2 regions of the Rhizobium acaciae genome follow, and region 2 is predicted to be linked to the other one. Evidence: predicted binding sites of a transcription regulator. Region 2 holds the regulator's gene; the other holds the start of a gene.
What was found. Region 2 encodes LexA, which represses DNA repair genes until DNA is damaged. Its sites were predicted from a motif close to TGTTCNNNNTGTGTTCNG; they were not measured.
Positions count from the first base shown of each region.

Region 1: OLZ32_RS17150 (ribonuclease T2 family protein) is a predicted target of LexA. The motif match lies at 1,963-1,980, and genes of this name have one in related genera.

Region 1 is NZ_JAPCZO010000010.1:74,722-82,475, reverse strand. Features, by position in the region: gene OLZ32_RS17160 (DMT family transporter) at 1-859, opposite strand, end outside; gene OLZ32_RS17155 (alpha/beta fold hydrolase) at 892-1,836, opposite strand; gene OLZ32_RS17150 (ribonuclease T2 family protein) at 1,996-2,736, shown strand; gene ettA (energy-dependent translational throttle protein EttA) at 2,834-4,483, shown strand; gene OLZ32_RS17140 (ArsR/SmtB family transcription factor) at 4,650-5,675, shown strand; gene metF (methylenetetrahydrofolate reductase [NAD(P)H]) at 5,677-6,579, shown strand; gene OLZ32_RS17130 (DMT family transporter) at 7,044-7,754, opposite strand, start outside.
Region 2 is NZ_JAPCZO010000007.1:220,604-228,357, reverse strand. Features, by position in the region: gene kdsA (3-deoxy-8-phosphooctulonate synthase) at 1-649, opposite strand, end outside; gene OLZ32_RS13775 (VOC family protein) at 646-1,542, opposite strand; gene lexA (transcriptional repressor LexA) at 1,741-2,460, shown strand; gene OLZ32_RS13765 (ComEC/Rec2 family competence protein) at 2,441-4,873, opposite strand; gene gltA (citrate synthase) at 5,164-6,453, shown strand; gene lpxB (lipid-A-disaccharide synthase) at 6,485-7,663, opposite strand; gene OLZ32_RS13750 (LpxI family protein) at 7,660-7,754, opposite strand, start outside.

The DNA.
Region 1 (7,754 bases), on a different contig from region 2:
TGATGCCGAGCCATTTGACCGCATCCGGGAAGTCGCCAAAGACCAGCCAGGCGAAGATCGTCGCCGAGACGATCTCGAAATATTGCAGCGGTGCGAGCGTCGAGGCTGGTGCTGCGCGATAGGCATAGACGCCGAGGATGCCCGATATCGCGGCCATGGCGCCGACGCCAGCGACATAGAACCAGGCGCGGCCATCCGGCATGACCGGATCGAAGAGATCGGAGCCGGTTCCCTGGCCCAGGAAAAGCAGGATGGTGCAGAAGAGCAGGCCCCAGATGCTCATCTGGAACTGCATCGCCCAAGGGTCTTCCCTATGGGAGAGGACGCGGGTCATCAGCACGAAGATGGCTATGCAGAGCGCGCTGACGACAGGCAGAAGCGCGACGTAGCCGACTTCTTCGAAACTCGGCTGAATGATCAGCAACGCCCCGAAGAAGCCGACGCCGCAGGCGCTATAGCGCCGCCAGCCGATCGTCTCCTTCAGGAAGATACCGCCGAGGATCGTCAGCATGATCGGCTCGACGAAGAAGATCGCAATCGCGTCGGCGACCGCCATGTATTTCAGCGTGGTGACGAAGGAGATCATCGAGATCGTGATGATCGCGCCGCGGATGGCATGGAACAGGTTCTGGCGCCAGGAAAAATCGGCAAAGCTGCGCCGCCATATCACAATCGGCAACATGCAGAGCGCCTGTACGGCGAAGCGGCCGGCGGTGATCTCCGCGGACGGGACTGTGATGATGGCAAGCTTGGCGAAAATATCGATGAGCGGCGAGAACATCACCGAGACAAACATCAGCACAAGCGCCATCGTCACGTCGGAGGCGGACGAAACGGAGCGGGCGGAAGTGCTGTTCATGATGAAATCTCTGTACTCAGGATATTGGTCACTCAGGATATTGATCGCTCAGGATCTCGCGACTGCCCGTCGCACCAGTCCGCGAAGGTCGCGATCGCCGCATCCGCGCCGATCTCATTCAGCGTCTCGTGCCGCATGTCCTGATATATCTGAGTGCTGATACGGGAGAAACCTTGGCCTTTCAAATGGTTTGACAGCCAGAGCACGGCTTTTCCACGTTCCGTCGCCGGGTCTTCTCCGCCGCCGACGAGATGGATCGGCATGTCCCGCGGCAGCCGGTCGAGGTGGATTTTCTGCGGCGCGCGGAAGGTCAGTTCGAAGAGATCGAGCCAGAGAGAGACCGAGGCGTCAAAGCCGCAGAGCGGATCGGCGACATATTTGTCGACTTCATCAGGTCTGCGCGACAGCCAGTCGAACTCGGTGCGGCGGCCGGGAATGGATTTGCCCCAGGTGCTGAAGGTGAGCTTCGGCAGCAAGCCGCTCGGCACGTCGGAGCCCTTCAGCATGCGCTCGGCAAGCAGGATCGCCTGGGCGGCTCGGCCGGCAAGGCCGACGGCGAAATTCGAATTCCAGACGGCGACGGCATCGAAGTCGGCCGGAGCCGTGACGGCTGCATTGAGGGCGATGAGGCCGCCCATCGAATGGCCGAAAAGGATCACCGGCAGGCCGGGATGGCGGGAGGCCGCATGGCCACGCATGGCGATGACGTCGCCGATCACCCTTTCGACGCCGCTGCGCCGGGCAAAGCGGCCGATCGGCGCATCGGGTGCCGTCGTCTCCCCGTGGCCTCGATGATCATGGGCATAGACATGATAACCGCGCGCGGCCATCGCCTCGGCAAAGACGCGGTATCGTTTCGAATGTTCGGCCAAGCCATGCGATATCAACAGGATGCCGCGTGGAGGGGTGATGGCCTCGGCATGGTGATAGGCCAGCGACGCCCCTGGCACGGCGAGCCTTTGCGTTTCAGAAAACATGTGCGTCCTCCCGGCGGCAACAGACCAGATCGCCGGGTAATTGCAACATGGGCATTTGATTATCTGAAAACAATTTGCGGCCTTGTTGCGATTCAGGGTTGCGGCCTTTTGATTTTGATGCTTATTTGTTCCTGTATTGTTCTTTTTTTGGGGGTTGAAATGAGCAGCATGCAGTTGCGTACCTTGTCGTTCGCCGTGTCGATGATTGTTGCCGGCGCCGCCGTGGCGCAGGAGGCTGGCGGGCGCACCCGTTTCATTCTGGCGGCGAGCTGGCAGCCGGCCTTTTGCCAGTCGAATCAGAAGAAAGCCGAGTGTGCGAGCCAGACCGGCGAGCGCCCCGACGCGACGAACTTTTCGTTGCACGGACTTTGGCCGATGCGGCAGGATTATTGCGGCGTGAGCGCCGAGCAGAAGGCTGCCGACAAGGATGGCGACTGGAACAAACTGCCGGAGGTCACGCTTGCGGCCGAGACGAAGACGGCGCTCGCAAAGGCGATGCCCGGCACGCAATCCGGTCTGGAACGGCATGAATGGGTGAAGCATGGCACCTGCACGAAGATGAGCGCCGACGACTATTTCGGCGTCGGCGTGCATCTCGTAAGCGCGCTCAACGCGTCGGCGGTGCGCGATCTTTTCGCTGCCAATATCGGCAAGCCGGTCAAGGCCGACGCGATCAAAGCGGCTTTCGACAAGAGCTTCGGGCCGGGTGCCGGCGACCGCGTCAAGATGAGTTGCCGGCGGGCCGGCAATGTCAGGATGATCAGCGAGCTGACGATCGGGCTTTCGGAAGCCGCCGGGGCGGCATCGGCGAAAACTACCGGCCTCGCCGACCTGATCCAGGGCGCTGGAAAAACGTCGTTCGGCTGTGACGAGGGCGTCGTCGACGCTGCGGGCTTTTGAGCGGAAATCCTGAGTAAACCGGGTTTGGCGTTGCCCGCAGGCGCTGTTTCGCCTACATAGCGGCACAATCGAAGTTTCCCGCCCGGAGCAGCGCAGCATGGCACGTCAGTTCATCTATCATATGTCCGGCCTCAACAAGGCCTATGGCAACAAGAAGATCCTGGAGAATATCCACCTTTCGTTCTACCCGGATGCCAAGATCGGTATCCTTGGTCCGAACGGCGCGGGTAAATCCACCGTGCTGCGCATCATCGCAGGTCAGGACAAGGAGTACACCGGCGAAGCCTGGCTCGCCGAAGGTGCGACGGTCGGCTATCTGGAGCAGGAGCCGCATCTCGATCCCAACAAGACGGTGTTCGAGAATGTCATGGAAGGCGTTGCCTCGAAGACGGCTGTCCTGGATCGCTATAATGAATTGATGATGAACTATTCCGACGAGACGGCGGAAGAGGGCGCCAAGCTTCAGGACGTCATCGACAGCCAGAACCTCTGGGATCTGGAAAGCCAGGTCGAGATGGCGATGGAAGCCCTGCGCTGCCCGCCGCGCGACGCCGAAGTCACCAGCCTTTCCGGTGGTGAGCGTCGCCGTGTCGCGCTCTGCCGCCTGCTGCTTTCGCAGCCGGATCTGCTGCTGCTCGACGAACCGACCAACCACCTGGACGCCGAAACCATCGCCTGGCTCGAAAAACATCTGCGCGACTATCCGGGCGCCGTGATGATGATTACCCACGATCGCTACTTCCTGGACAACGTCACCGGATGGATCCTCGAACTCGACCGCGGCCGTGGCATCCCCTACGAAGGCAACTACTCTGCATACCTGCAGGCGAAAGCCAAGCGCATGCTGCAGGAAAGCCGCGAAGACGCATCGCGCCAGAAGGCGATCAGCCGCGAACAGGAATGGATCGCGTCCAGCCCGAAGGCCCGTCAGGCCAAATCCAAGGCGCGTATCAAGTCCTACGAGCAGTTGGTGGATGCCGCCGAGAAGCAGCGTCCCGGCGACGCGCAGATCATCATCCCGGTCAGCGAGCGCCTCGGCCAGGTGGTCATCGAGATGGACGGCATCACCAAGGGCTTCGAGGGCCGCACGCTGATCAACGATCTGTCGATCAAGCTGCCGCCAGGCGGCATCGTCGGCATCATCGGCCCGAACGGCGCCGGTAAGACGACGCTATTCAGGATGATCACCGGCCAGGAAACGCCGGATGGCGGTTCGATCCGCATCGGCGAGACCGTGCATCTCGGTTATGTCGACCAGAGCCGTGACACCCTTGCGGCCGACAAGACGGTCTGGGAGGAAATCTCCGGCGGCGCCGAAATCATCAAGCTCGGCAAGTTCGACATGAACTCCCGTGCCTATTGCGGCGCCTTCAACTTCAAGGGCGGCGATCAGCAGCAGAAGGTCGGCAATCTCTCGGGTGGTCAGCGCAACCGTGTTCACCTTGCCAAGATGCTGAAGGCCGGCGGCAACGTTCTGCTGCTCGACGAACCGACCAACGACCTCGATACGGAAACGCTGGGTGCCTTGGAAAATGCGCTGGAGAACTTTGCTGGCTGCGCCATCATCATCAGCCACGATCGCATGTTCCTCGACCGTCTGGCGACGCATATCCTCGCTTTCGAAGGCGACGGCCATGTCGAATGGTTCGAAGGCAACTTCGAGGATTATGAACAGGACAAGGTGCGCCGCCTCGGCCCCGATGCCCTTAACCCGGGCAGCCAGGCCCACAAGCGCCTGACGCGCTGATTTATTCCACCTGTTTTCGCTTGCGTGAGCCCCGGTTTGACCGGGGCTTTTTCATGTCTGCCTCTGTCGCAATCTGAGCAGCCAATTTCGCGGAGAGTGCGAATTGTCGCTTGCCACCGCTTTTCAAATCACATAAAGATATCTTTATATCTTGATTGGATCGAAGATGAGCGAACCCTTGAAGCTTGGACTGGATGCGCTGGTGGACGTCTTGAAGGCGGCCGGCGAGCCCACGCGCCTGCGTCTTCTGGCGCTTCTGGACGGCGGCGATCTGACGGTGACCGATCTTACCGAAATTCTCGGCCAATCCCAGCCCCGCATCTCCCGCCACCTGAAGCTGCTCGGCGAGGCCGAACTGATTGAACGCTACCAGGAGGGCGCCTGGGCCTATTTCCGCCTCAAGCAGGACGGTAAGGCCGCCATGCTGGTGCGGGCGTTGCTGAAGCATGTTTCCGAGAACGATCCGACCATCCTTCGCGACGGCGAGCGGCTTTCGCAGGTCAAGCGCCAGCGCGCAGAGCGGGCACAGGCCTATTTCAGCCGCAACGCGGCCGAATGGGACGAGCTTCGCCGCCTGCATGCCGCCGATGAGGAGGTCGACGCTGCCGTCATCCGGCTGCTCGGCAGCCAGCCGATCGATTCGCTGCTCGATCTCGGCACCGGCACCGGCCGCATCCTCGAACTCCTGTCCGGGCTCTACCGCCGGGCGACCGGCGTCGATGCCAGCCGCGACATGCTGAGTGTGGCGCGCGCCAATCTCGACAAGTCACGCATCACCAAGGCCACCGTGCGCCACGCCGATATCCTGAACCTGCCTTTCGAGGGACAGGATTTCGATCTGGTGACGATCCATCAGGTGCTGCATTTCTTCGATCAGCCGGAGATTGCGATCGCTGAAGCGGCGCGCATGCTCCGGCCGGGCGGCCGGCTCGTGGTCATCGACCTTGCGCCGCACACGCTCGAATATCTCCGCGACGAGCATGCGCATGTCCGTCTCGGCTTTTCGCACCAGGCGATGTCCGACTGGTTGCGCAAGACCGGGCTCGACGTCGAACAGGTCGTCGATCTTCATCCGGGTCAGCAAGGCGGGCAGGGGTTGACGGTCACCGTCTGGCTCGCGCGCGATCCGAGGCGCCTCATGGCTTCGCAGACGAGCGAAGGCGCCGAACCTACATTTGCCGGGAGGGTATGACATGGTTTTGAAAAACGAAGCGCGCGGCCGCAGCATCAGGGTCTCCTTCGAATTCTTCCCGCCGAAATCGGAGGAGATGGAAGGGCAGCTCTGGCATACCGTCAGCGAACTGCAGGATTGGGACCCGGATTTCGTGTCGGTAACCTATGGCGCCGGCGGCACCACCAGAGCGCCGACGCTGACCACGGTCACGCGGTTCCTGTCGCAGACGCCGCTTGCCACCGCCTCGCATCTCACCTGCGTCGGCGCGACGAAGGAAGAGACGCATCAGGTGGTCGACACGTTCCGCAAAGCCGGCGTGACGCATTTTGTGGCGCTGCGCGGCGATGCGCCCGGCGGTGCCGGCGCGCCCTACCAGCCGCATCCCGGCGGTTATGCCAATGCGGCGGAGCTGGTGGCCGGCCTGAAGGAAATCGGCGATTTCGAGATTTCGGTTTCCGCCTATCCGGAAAAACACCCGGAAAGCCGCGACACGGCGGCCGATATCGACATGCTGAAGCGCAAGGCCGACAATGGCGCCGACCGGGCATTGACGCAGTTCTTCTTCGACAACGACAATTTCGAGCGTTACCTGGAGCGAGTGCGCGGCGCCGGCATCTCGATCCCTGTCGTGCCCGGCATCATGCCGATCCAGAACCTGACGCAGCTGAAGCGTTTCGCCGGGGCCTGCGGCACTATCATCCCCGCCTTTCTCGACGAGCGCTTTGCAGGCTTCGACGACAAGCCCGAGGAGCGGGCGAAGGTCGCCGCCGAAGTCGCTGCCGAACAGATCGAAGATCTCGTCCGGCGCGGCATCCACGACTTCCATCTCTATACGATGAACCGTGCGCCGCTGGTTTCCGCCGTGCTCGACAATCTCGGCCTCTCACGCCGGCAAACAAAAAGTGCTGGCGCAGCCGCCTGATCCTTTCGGGACGTCCAAAAATGAAAAGCGCATGTCGGGCGGGACATGCGCTTTTTCGTTGGCGGATTGATCAGCTATTCAGGAGTTTAGGCACTATCAGTCATTACACTTTCGTCGGCCAGCTCAGATGAAGAGCATGGACAAGACGAAAGCAAACGCTGCACTGACCAACAGAACATTCAAGGATTGCGTGAGTCCCATGTCTGTCTCCTCGCGTTAACCGGCCGATAATATGTCTGAAATATGTCGGTTGGAAAGCGGATCTTATGCTGCGCTGCAGAAGGGTTCGGTGGATAAGTCGAATAGTGTTTCGGCAAGCGTTTGAAATTATTTGTTAATTTCCAACAAATTTTTGTTCACAGATTTTAACATGCCGTTAAATCGGGCGATTGCGCATTTACCTATGCGCCCAAAACATGGCGGGATCGCAACCGGTTGAAAACATGCGGAATTCGCAACCGGTTTCAGGCGGCCTTGGCCAGCAGGCGATAGGCGCGGCCGTCGAGTATGACGAGGCCGAAACCGATCAGCGCCATGCCGGCAAACTCGCTCAGTGCGAGCCTTTCGCCGAGGAAGAGCACGCCGAGAAGGATGGCGCTCGGCGGCACCAGCAGGGTGACGAGCGAGGCATTGGTGGCGCCGGCCGCCGCCATGATCCGGAAATAGAGGATGTAGCCGAAGGCAGTCGACAGCAGCGCCAATGCCAGGACTGCGAGGAGGGCATCGAGCGGCGGTGCGGCAAGCGCCCATGGGCGATCGGCCAGCAGCGACAGCGGCAGCGCAATCAGCGAAGAGGCGGTCAACTGGCCGGCTGCGGTGACAGGGGCGGGAACATTCTTGAAGCGTTTTCCGTAAGTGGCGGCGAAACCATAGGAGATCGCGGCAAGCACGGGAAGAAGCAGCGCCCAGAGCGGGGCTTCGCCACCAGCCGACATGCCGGGGCCGATCAGCACGATCGTTCCGGCCAGCCCGACCAGGCAGCCGGCGATCTTTGCCGGCGACAGCTTCTCGTCTGAGGTGAAGTAGTTGGCGATCAGCACGGTCCAGATTGGCGTCGTCGCATTCAGGATCGCTGCAAGACCGGCCCCGATCCGGGTCTGGCCGAAGAAGATCAGCGCATGCGGCAGGGCATTGTTGATGAGCCCGAGGATCAGGAATTCACGCCAGCGGGCCTT
Region 2 (7,754 bases):
CGCCCTGCCCGCCCGGCTGCGCCACGGAATGGGTTGCATCGAAGATAACGGGCGCGCCCATCGCCGCCATGATCGGCAGAGAACGCATGTCGGAGACCAGCGTATTGTAGCCGAATGAGGCGCCGCGCTCGCACAGCAGCACGTTCGGATTGCCGCTGGCATTGAGCTTCTTCAGAACGTTCTTCATATCCCAAGGGGCGAGGAACTGGCCCTTCTTGACATTGACGACGCGGCCGGTCTTGGCGGCGGCGATGAGAAGGTCGGTCTGGCGGCAGAGGAAGGCCGGGATCTGCAAGACATCGACGACCCTTGCCACCTCCCCGCATTGCTCGGCGGTATGAACGTCGGTCAGGACGGGAAAGCCGAATTCCTTCTTGAGGTCGGCAAAGACCTCCATGCCCTTTTCGATCCCGATACCGCGTTCGGCCGACAGCGAGGTGCGGTTCGCCTTGTCGAAGGAGCTCTTGTAGACGAGGCCGATGCCGAGCTTTCCGCAAAGCTCTTTCAGCGTGCCGGCAACCATGAAGGCGTGGTCGCGGCTCTCCATCTGGCAGGGACCGGCAATCAGCGACAGGCGGCCGGTATTGGAAAAAGTGACCTGGCCTTGGCCTTCGCCGATCCTGACTTCGGAATTCGTATCAGTGCTCATCGTGTTTCCTCGAAGGCGAAGAGCGTGCCCTGCCCGGGCGCGGGCTTCACCAGAATGCGATTGTTCTTGCGCGTGTATGTCACCCCGTTAGCAGCCAAATACGCTTCTGTCACGGCAAGATCGGCGACAGCGAAGAGGATTGCCCGGCCGCGCAGGCCGCGATCTGCGGATGAGCCGGCGATATCGAAATAGGCCTCCAGCCCTTCCGGCGTCATCAGGCTGATTTTTGCATTCGACGCCGCGATAGAGACGCCGAAACCGGTTTTCTCGACTGCCGATTGCGCCACGGCAAGGCTGACGAAGGCGGCGAAGGCTGCCGGTTCCGGGGTGCAAAGCGCGATCTCGACTATGCCGGTGACACCATTGGCGTGCGTCTCCAGCGCGGCGCGGTCGGCCGGCAGCGGATTGACGCGCTCGACGGTGAAAAGCAGGAGATCAGGCGCGCACAGGTCCCCGGCAAAGGCCAGCTTGAAGCCGGCAATCGCCTCGGAACCGTCCGGCATCGTCATCGGTCGGGTGAATTGCAGCATCTCGCCGGCGCTCGATCCGTTGCCAACGAAATTCTGATGATCGATGCCGGCATCCTTGCTGCCGAAAGCCAGCCCCGAAAGCCCCTCCTCGCCACAGCGGAAACGGAAGGCCTGGTTGCGGGCGGTGAAGACATTGCCTTGGCGCGCCGATGCTTCGCTCTCCTCGACGCTCGCAATCCCGAGCGGCTCCAAATAGGTCTTGTCGGCAAAGAAGACGCAGGCATTCTCCGTTCCGAAGGGATGGCGCGCATCGGCGGCAACGGTGAAGCCGAGCTTGCCAAGCCTCTCGCGCGCCAGATCGATATGGACGACCGGCAGCACGACATGATCCAGCGGGTGCGGTTTGGCGGAGTGCTCGTCCATGATATCCCTCCTGGAAACGGCAAGAGATGTGCGACAGCGCTACCCTCAATGCAAGACTTCTGTGCCAATCCGGCGAATGAAAATAAAAATCTCAACGAGTTGGCGCCAAGTTTTACGGAAATTTAGCTACTTGCGGAACACATATGGAACATATAGTGTCTGTTCTGGATTTGTTTCAATCACGAGGTCACAACGTCGATGCTCACGCGCAAACAACAGGAGCTTCTCCTTTTCATTCACGAGCGCATGAAGGAATCCGGCGTTCCGCCATCTTTCGACGAAATGAAGGATGCTCTGGACCTCGCCTCCAAGTCCGGAATTCATCGCTTGATTACAGCGCTCGAGGAGCGAGGCTTCATTCGCCGCCTACCGAACCGCGCCCGCGCGCTCGAGGTCATCAAGCTTCCGGAGGCCTACAGCCCCAGCATCCAGCCGCGGCGCGGCTTTTCGCCGAGCGTCATCGAGGGCAGCCTCGGCAAACCGCAGCCGGTCGCCACTCCTGCTCCCGCAAAACCCGTCGCCGACAACGGCAACTCGGTCTCCGTGCCGGTCATGGGCCGAATCGCTGCCGGTGTGCCGATCTCGGCGATCCAGAACAATACCCACGACATCGTCGTTCCGGCGGACATGCTCGGCTCCGGTGAACATTATGCGCTGGAGGTCAAGGGCGATTCGATGATCGACGCCGGCATCTTCGACGGCGACACCGTGATCATCCGCAACGGCAGCACCGCAAGTCCTGGCGACATCGTCGTTGCTCTCGTCGACGACGAAGAAGCGACACTCAAGCGCTTCCGCCGCAAGGGCGCCTCGATCGCGCTGGAAGCGGCCAACCCGGCTTACGAGACCCGGATTTTCGGTCCGGACCGTGTCAAGGTTCAGGGCAAACTCGTCGGTCTCATTCGCCGCTATCACTGACATTGGCCAGGCCCGATTCGGTAAAACTATTGCTGCGCCAGTCATAGGCGCGATGGCGCATCCATGGCCGCGACAATGCATCGAATGCGGTTGCGACCTCCAGGCCGGTGCCCGTGAAGCGCAACTCGATGGAACCGGTCCTGCGCAGCGTCTCACCAGTGAAGAGCGTCGCACCCGAGCGGCAATTGTTGAAGCGAAGGCGGACCGACGTCACGACGATATCGGCCGCGTCACATGCCGGGCCGAGATAGGCGGCATTGTCGATGACGGTTACCACCTGACCATTGCCAAGCCTTGATGTGCACCAGGCCTTCTTGACGCAGGAAAAGCGGTTTGCGTCACCGCCCGCTGTGGCCGCTCGCATCGCGGTCCTTGCTTCGTTCTGCTGATCGCGGGAAAGCCTGACGCGGCGGTCTTCTCCCTCAGGCGGGATAGCAGGACCATCCAGCATCTTCGGCGGATCGTGCCTCGGCAGGACCAGGGCTCTCTGCCACTGGTCGAAGATGAAATCCGGCGGTCTTTCACGGTTGGAAGCCATTGCCGCCGCCTCGACGACCGCGACGAGACTACCATCCTCCGAAATCACCAAATCTGGCGGACGGGGAACCGGCAGAAGCAACAGGATGAGCGTTGCGACCGCGATGATCGATGTGCCGACATGGCGCAGCCGGGTGCGGAGCAGCGTCAGCAGCAGAAAGCCTGCGACGGCGACCGCGAAATACCAGGCGGGCAAGCGGCCGACGTCGATATTGCCATCCCAGCCGGACACCGTCTTTGCGACCGCGATCACCAGATCGAGGCCGAATCCGACGACCTTCCAGGCCCAAACATCCAGACCGAAAGGCATGAGCAGCATCGCCAGCAAGCCGGCCGGCATGACGATGAAGGAGATGATCGGCATCGTCGCGAGGTTCGCCGGCAGGCCGTAGGCGGTCAGGCGATGAAAATGCTCGATCGAAAACAGCGCGGTGGAAAAACCGCCGATCAGCGAGGTCAGGAAGACGCCGCCGAAGAAGCCCGCAACCGTAACCAAGGGCCTGACGATCGGCAGCTTCAGGAAGGCGTTTTCGCGGACGCGCCGGTCCTTCCACAGCTGATAGCCCGAGACCAGCGCCAATGTCGCGGCAAAAGACATCTGGAAGCTCGGACCCAAGACCTCGGACGGCGAAATGACGATGATGACGAGCGCCGAGAGAGCGACATTGCGCAGGCTGATCGACGGCCGGTCGAAGAAGACGGCAATCAACATGATGGCCATCATGATGAAAGCGCGTTCTGCAGAGACCGCAAAGCCCGAGATCAGGAAATAGGCGGTGACAGCGATGAGCGCGCCGGCGGCAGCGATCTTCTTCGTCGGATAGGCCTCAGCGATGCCAGGAAAGAGGCTGAGCAGCATCCGGAAGCCGACGAAAAAGATGCCGGCCGACAGCGCCATGTTGAGACCGGAGATGGCAATGATATGAGCCAGGCCGGACTGGCGCAGCGCCTCCGTCGTTTCATTCGAGATGGCACGCCGCTCGTCCGTCACCAGAGCAGCGGCGAAAGCGCCGGTGTCGCCGGGCAGGATCGACCTTATGCGGTCACCAATACCGCTGCGCAGCCGGTAGAGCCCTTCGAGCAGCGTTTCCGCCGTCGATCTGGCAGCCTGGGGACCAGCTTGCGCATCGACCTTCGTCGGTGCACCGTAGAAGAAGCCGTTGGCGCCGATGCCATCGAAATAGGCACCGAAGGAAAAGTCGTTGAGTTCGGGAAGTGCCGGACCTGCCGGCGGCGTCAGGCGCGCCCTGCCGGTGATGATATCGCCGATCTCGAAGGCCGCGTCCGCGCCGCGGGCGATGGCGGTTATGCGTTCCGGCCGCCGCTTCAGTTCCGGTGCCTTAGTGCCGGTGACCGCAAGAATGTAGCGCCACCGCCCGCGACCATCGCCTTCGCGCCGCTCGACACGGCCGGTCACCGTTGTCGTCACTGATGAATCGAGGATCACGGTCGAAGCCCGCCGGCTCTCGAACTGCGCCGTGACCATGCCGCAGACCACGAGCGAGAGCGCCAGCAGCGTTGCCCGCACTGCCGCCCGGCTGCGGCTGGCGATGAGAACCGCCACGGTCAGCGCCAACAGGCAGAGCAGTGATGCAACGAGAGAAAAATCCGATGCCGCGAGAAACCAGACGGCTGACCCGGCGCCGAGGAAGACCGGCGAGAAGAGCAACAGGCGGCCATGGTCCGCCTCCTCGCCCAGCATGCGCATGCCGGCACGCAGCAATTGCGACGCTGCGGCCGGCACCCGGTGGCGCAATGGTGTAGCCGACTGCGTCCGTGTCGGTCGCGTCACCACGGCAGGTGGTGAAAAACTGGAGGTGTCGGCAAGGCCTTCGCCTGCTTCCGGCCGCAATTCGACTGTCGTCAACTCCTGCATGAACCGCCCAAGCCCGGCTGCGAATGCGGCCAGAATGCAACCTCCAATCAAATCCAGCAAGAATAATCGATTGAAATATGAGGGAAAATCGCGAGCGCCAAAAGACCAGTCGAATCATCGGCTTCCGATATGCGTGCGGCTCATCGCTGCAGTGCCTAAAAGGTGATACCGCAATGCACAAAATGCCATCACGGTAACTTGGCATTAGCTTCGCGATCATATAGCTATCGGTGAGGACGCTTAACCCCTATGGCGCTTTTATGGCGCCACCGCCATTTCGGAGGATCAGCATGACGGATCAAAGCGCTACAATAAAAATCGGTGACAAGTCTGTCGACCTTGCTGTCAAAAGCGGCACGATCGGCCCGAGCGTCATCGATATCGGTGCCCTCTACAAGAACACGGCTTCCTTCACTTACGATCCGGGTTTTACCTCGACCGCATCCTGTGAATCGAAAATCACCTACATCGACGGCGACGAAGGTGTCCTGCTGCATCGCGGCTATCCGATCGAGCAGCTCGCCGAGCACGGCGACTTCCTCGAGGTCTGCTACCTCCTGCTTTACGGCGAACTGCCGACCACCGTGCAGAAGAAGGATTTCGATTACCGCGTCACGCACCACACCATGGTGCACGAGCAGATGAGCCGCTTTTTCACCGGCTTCCGCCGCGATGCGCATCCGATGGCCGTCATGTGCGGCTGCGTCGGCGCGCTGTCGGCCTTCTATCACGACTCCACCGACATCACCGATCCGCACCAGCGCATGGTCGCCAGCCTGCGCATGATCGCCAAGATGCCGACGCTTGCCGCCATGGCCTACAAGTACCATATCGGCCAGCCCTTCGTTTATCCGAAGAACGATCTCGACTACGCCTCGAACTTCCTGCGCATGTGTTTTGCCGTGCCTTGCGAGGAATATGTGGTCAATCCGGTGCTTGCCCGCGCCATGGACCGCATCTTCATCCTGCATGCCGATCATGAGCAGAACGCCTCGACCTCGACCGTCCGTCTCGCCGGTTCGTCAGGCGCCAACCCGTTCGCCTGCATCGCCGCCGGCATTGCCTGCCTCTGGGGCCCCGCTCACGGCGGCGCCAATGAAGCAGCGCTCAACATGCTCAACGAAATCGGCACGGTCGACCGCATTCCGGAATATGTCGCCCGCGCCAAGGACAAGAACGATCCGTTCCGCCTGATGGGCTTCGGTCACCGCGTCTACAAGAACTACGATCCGCGCGCCAAGATCATGCAGAAGACGACGCATGAAGTGCTCGGCGAACTCGGGATCAAGGACGATCCGTTGCTCGAAGTGGCGATGGAGCTGGAGCGTATCGCGCTCACCGACGAATATTTCATCGAGAAGAAGCTCTATCCGAACATCGACTTCTATTCCGGCATCACGTTGAAGGCGCTGGGCTTCCCCACGACCATGTTCACCGTGCTCTTCGCGCTTGCCCGCACCGTCGGCTGGATCGCGCAGTGGAACGAGATGATCGAGGATCCGGAACAGCGCATCGGCCGTCCGCGCCAGCTTTATGTCGGCGAACCGAAGCGCGATTACATCCCGGTTTCGAAGCGCTGATCGCTTCCAAAGAACCCAAAAGAAAACCCGGTCAGAAACGACCGGGTTTTTTCTTTTTCAGCAGGTCGAGAAGGATCTCGGCGGCGTGCTCGCCGGGCGGCTTTTCGGTCTGCATGCGTTGCCAGACGAGATCGTAGCCCTCGTTCATCGCCTTCAGTTGGAACGTATCGGCCGACAGCCGCTCCATCCAGCGCGCCAGACTGGCGCCGCGGACGATCTCGTTCAGATATTCCGGCACGACGGCATAATCGGCGATGATATTGGGCAATGCGCCCGTCCACACCTTGATGCGCCGGGCGAGCAGGCGGATAATCCAATCCGTCTTGTAGACGGACACCGTCGGCACGCCGGCAAGGGCGAGTTCGAGGATCACCGTGCCGGAAGCCGCCATCGCCGCATCCGCCTCGGCAAAGGCCTTCCATTTCTGCGCCGGCCCGACCGCCACCTCCGGCGGCGTGGCCCAGCCGGCGACGAGCCCCTTCACCAGCGCTTCGTTGTGCGGCACGGTCGGCAGCAGGAAGCGCATCGGGCCGTTGCGGGCGACGAGTTCCTTGGCCGCATCCTCGAAGAACGGCAGCAGTTTGGCGATTTCAGATGATCTTGATCCAGGAAGCATCAGGATCGCCTTGCCCGCTCCCTCGACGGGTGCGTGCCCGGTGCGCAGCCGCCGCGCCTCTAGCAGCGCCGGATCGGCGGTCAGGCGATGGCCGACATAGGTGGTCTCAGGCCCGCCGAGCGCACGCATTGTTGCCGGCTCGAAGGGCAGGACGGCGAGCACATGATCGACATAGGCGAGCATGCGCGTGGCGCGATATTCCTTCCAGGCCCAGACGCTCGGACAGACATAATTGACGACCGGCAGATCGGGCAGCGCGGCGCGAACACGCTTGGCGACGCGATGGGTAAAATCCGGGCTGTCGATGATAAGAAGAATATCCGGCCTTGCGGCGATGATGGCAGCCGTCGTCTGGCGGATCAGGGTATAGAGCTTTGGCAGCCGGCTCAGCACCTGCGTGATGCCCATGATCGACAGCTCGGAGAAATCGAACAGGGATCGCAAGCCTTCGGCCTGCAGCCCTTCGCCGCCGACGCCGACGAGTTCCACCGGTCCACTATGAATCCGCTTCAGGGCGGCGATGAGATCGGCACCGAGCAGATCCCCCGACACCTCACCGGCAATGACGGCGATCTTCAACGGCGCCCCGTTCATTCGAGCCCCCATGCCGGCAGGCCGCGATCGATGCCGCAGACGAAAAGCCCGGCCTCATCGGCGGCTTTGATAACGGCAGCGCGATCGAGCA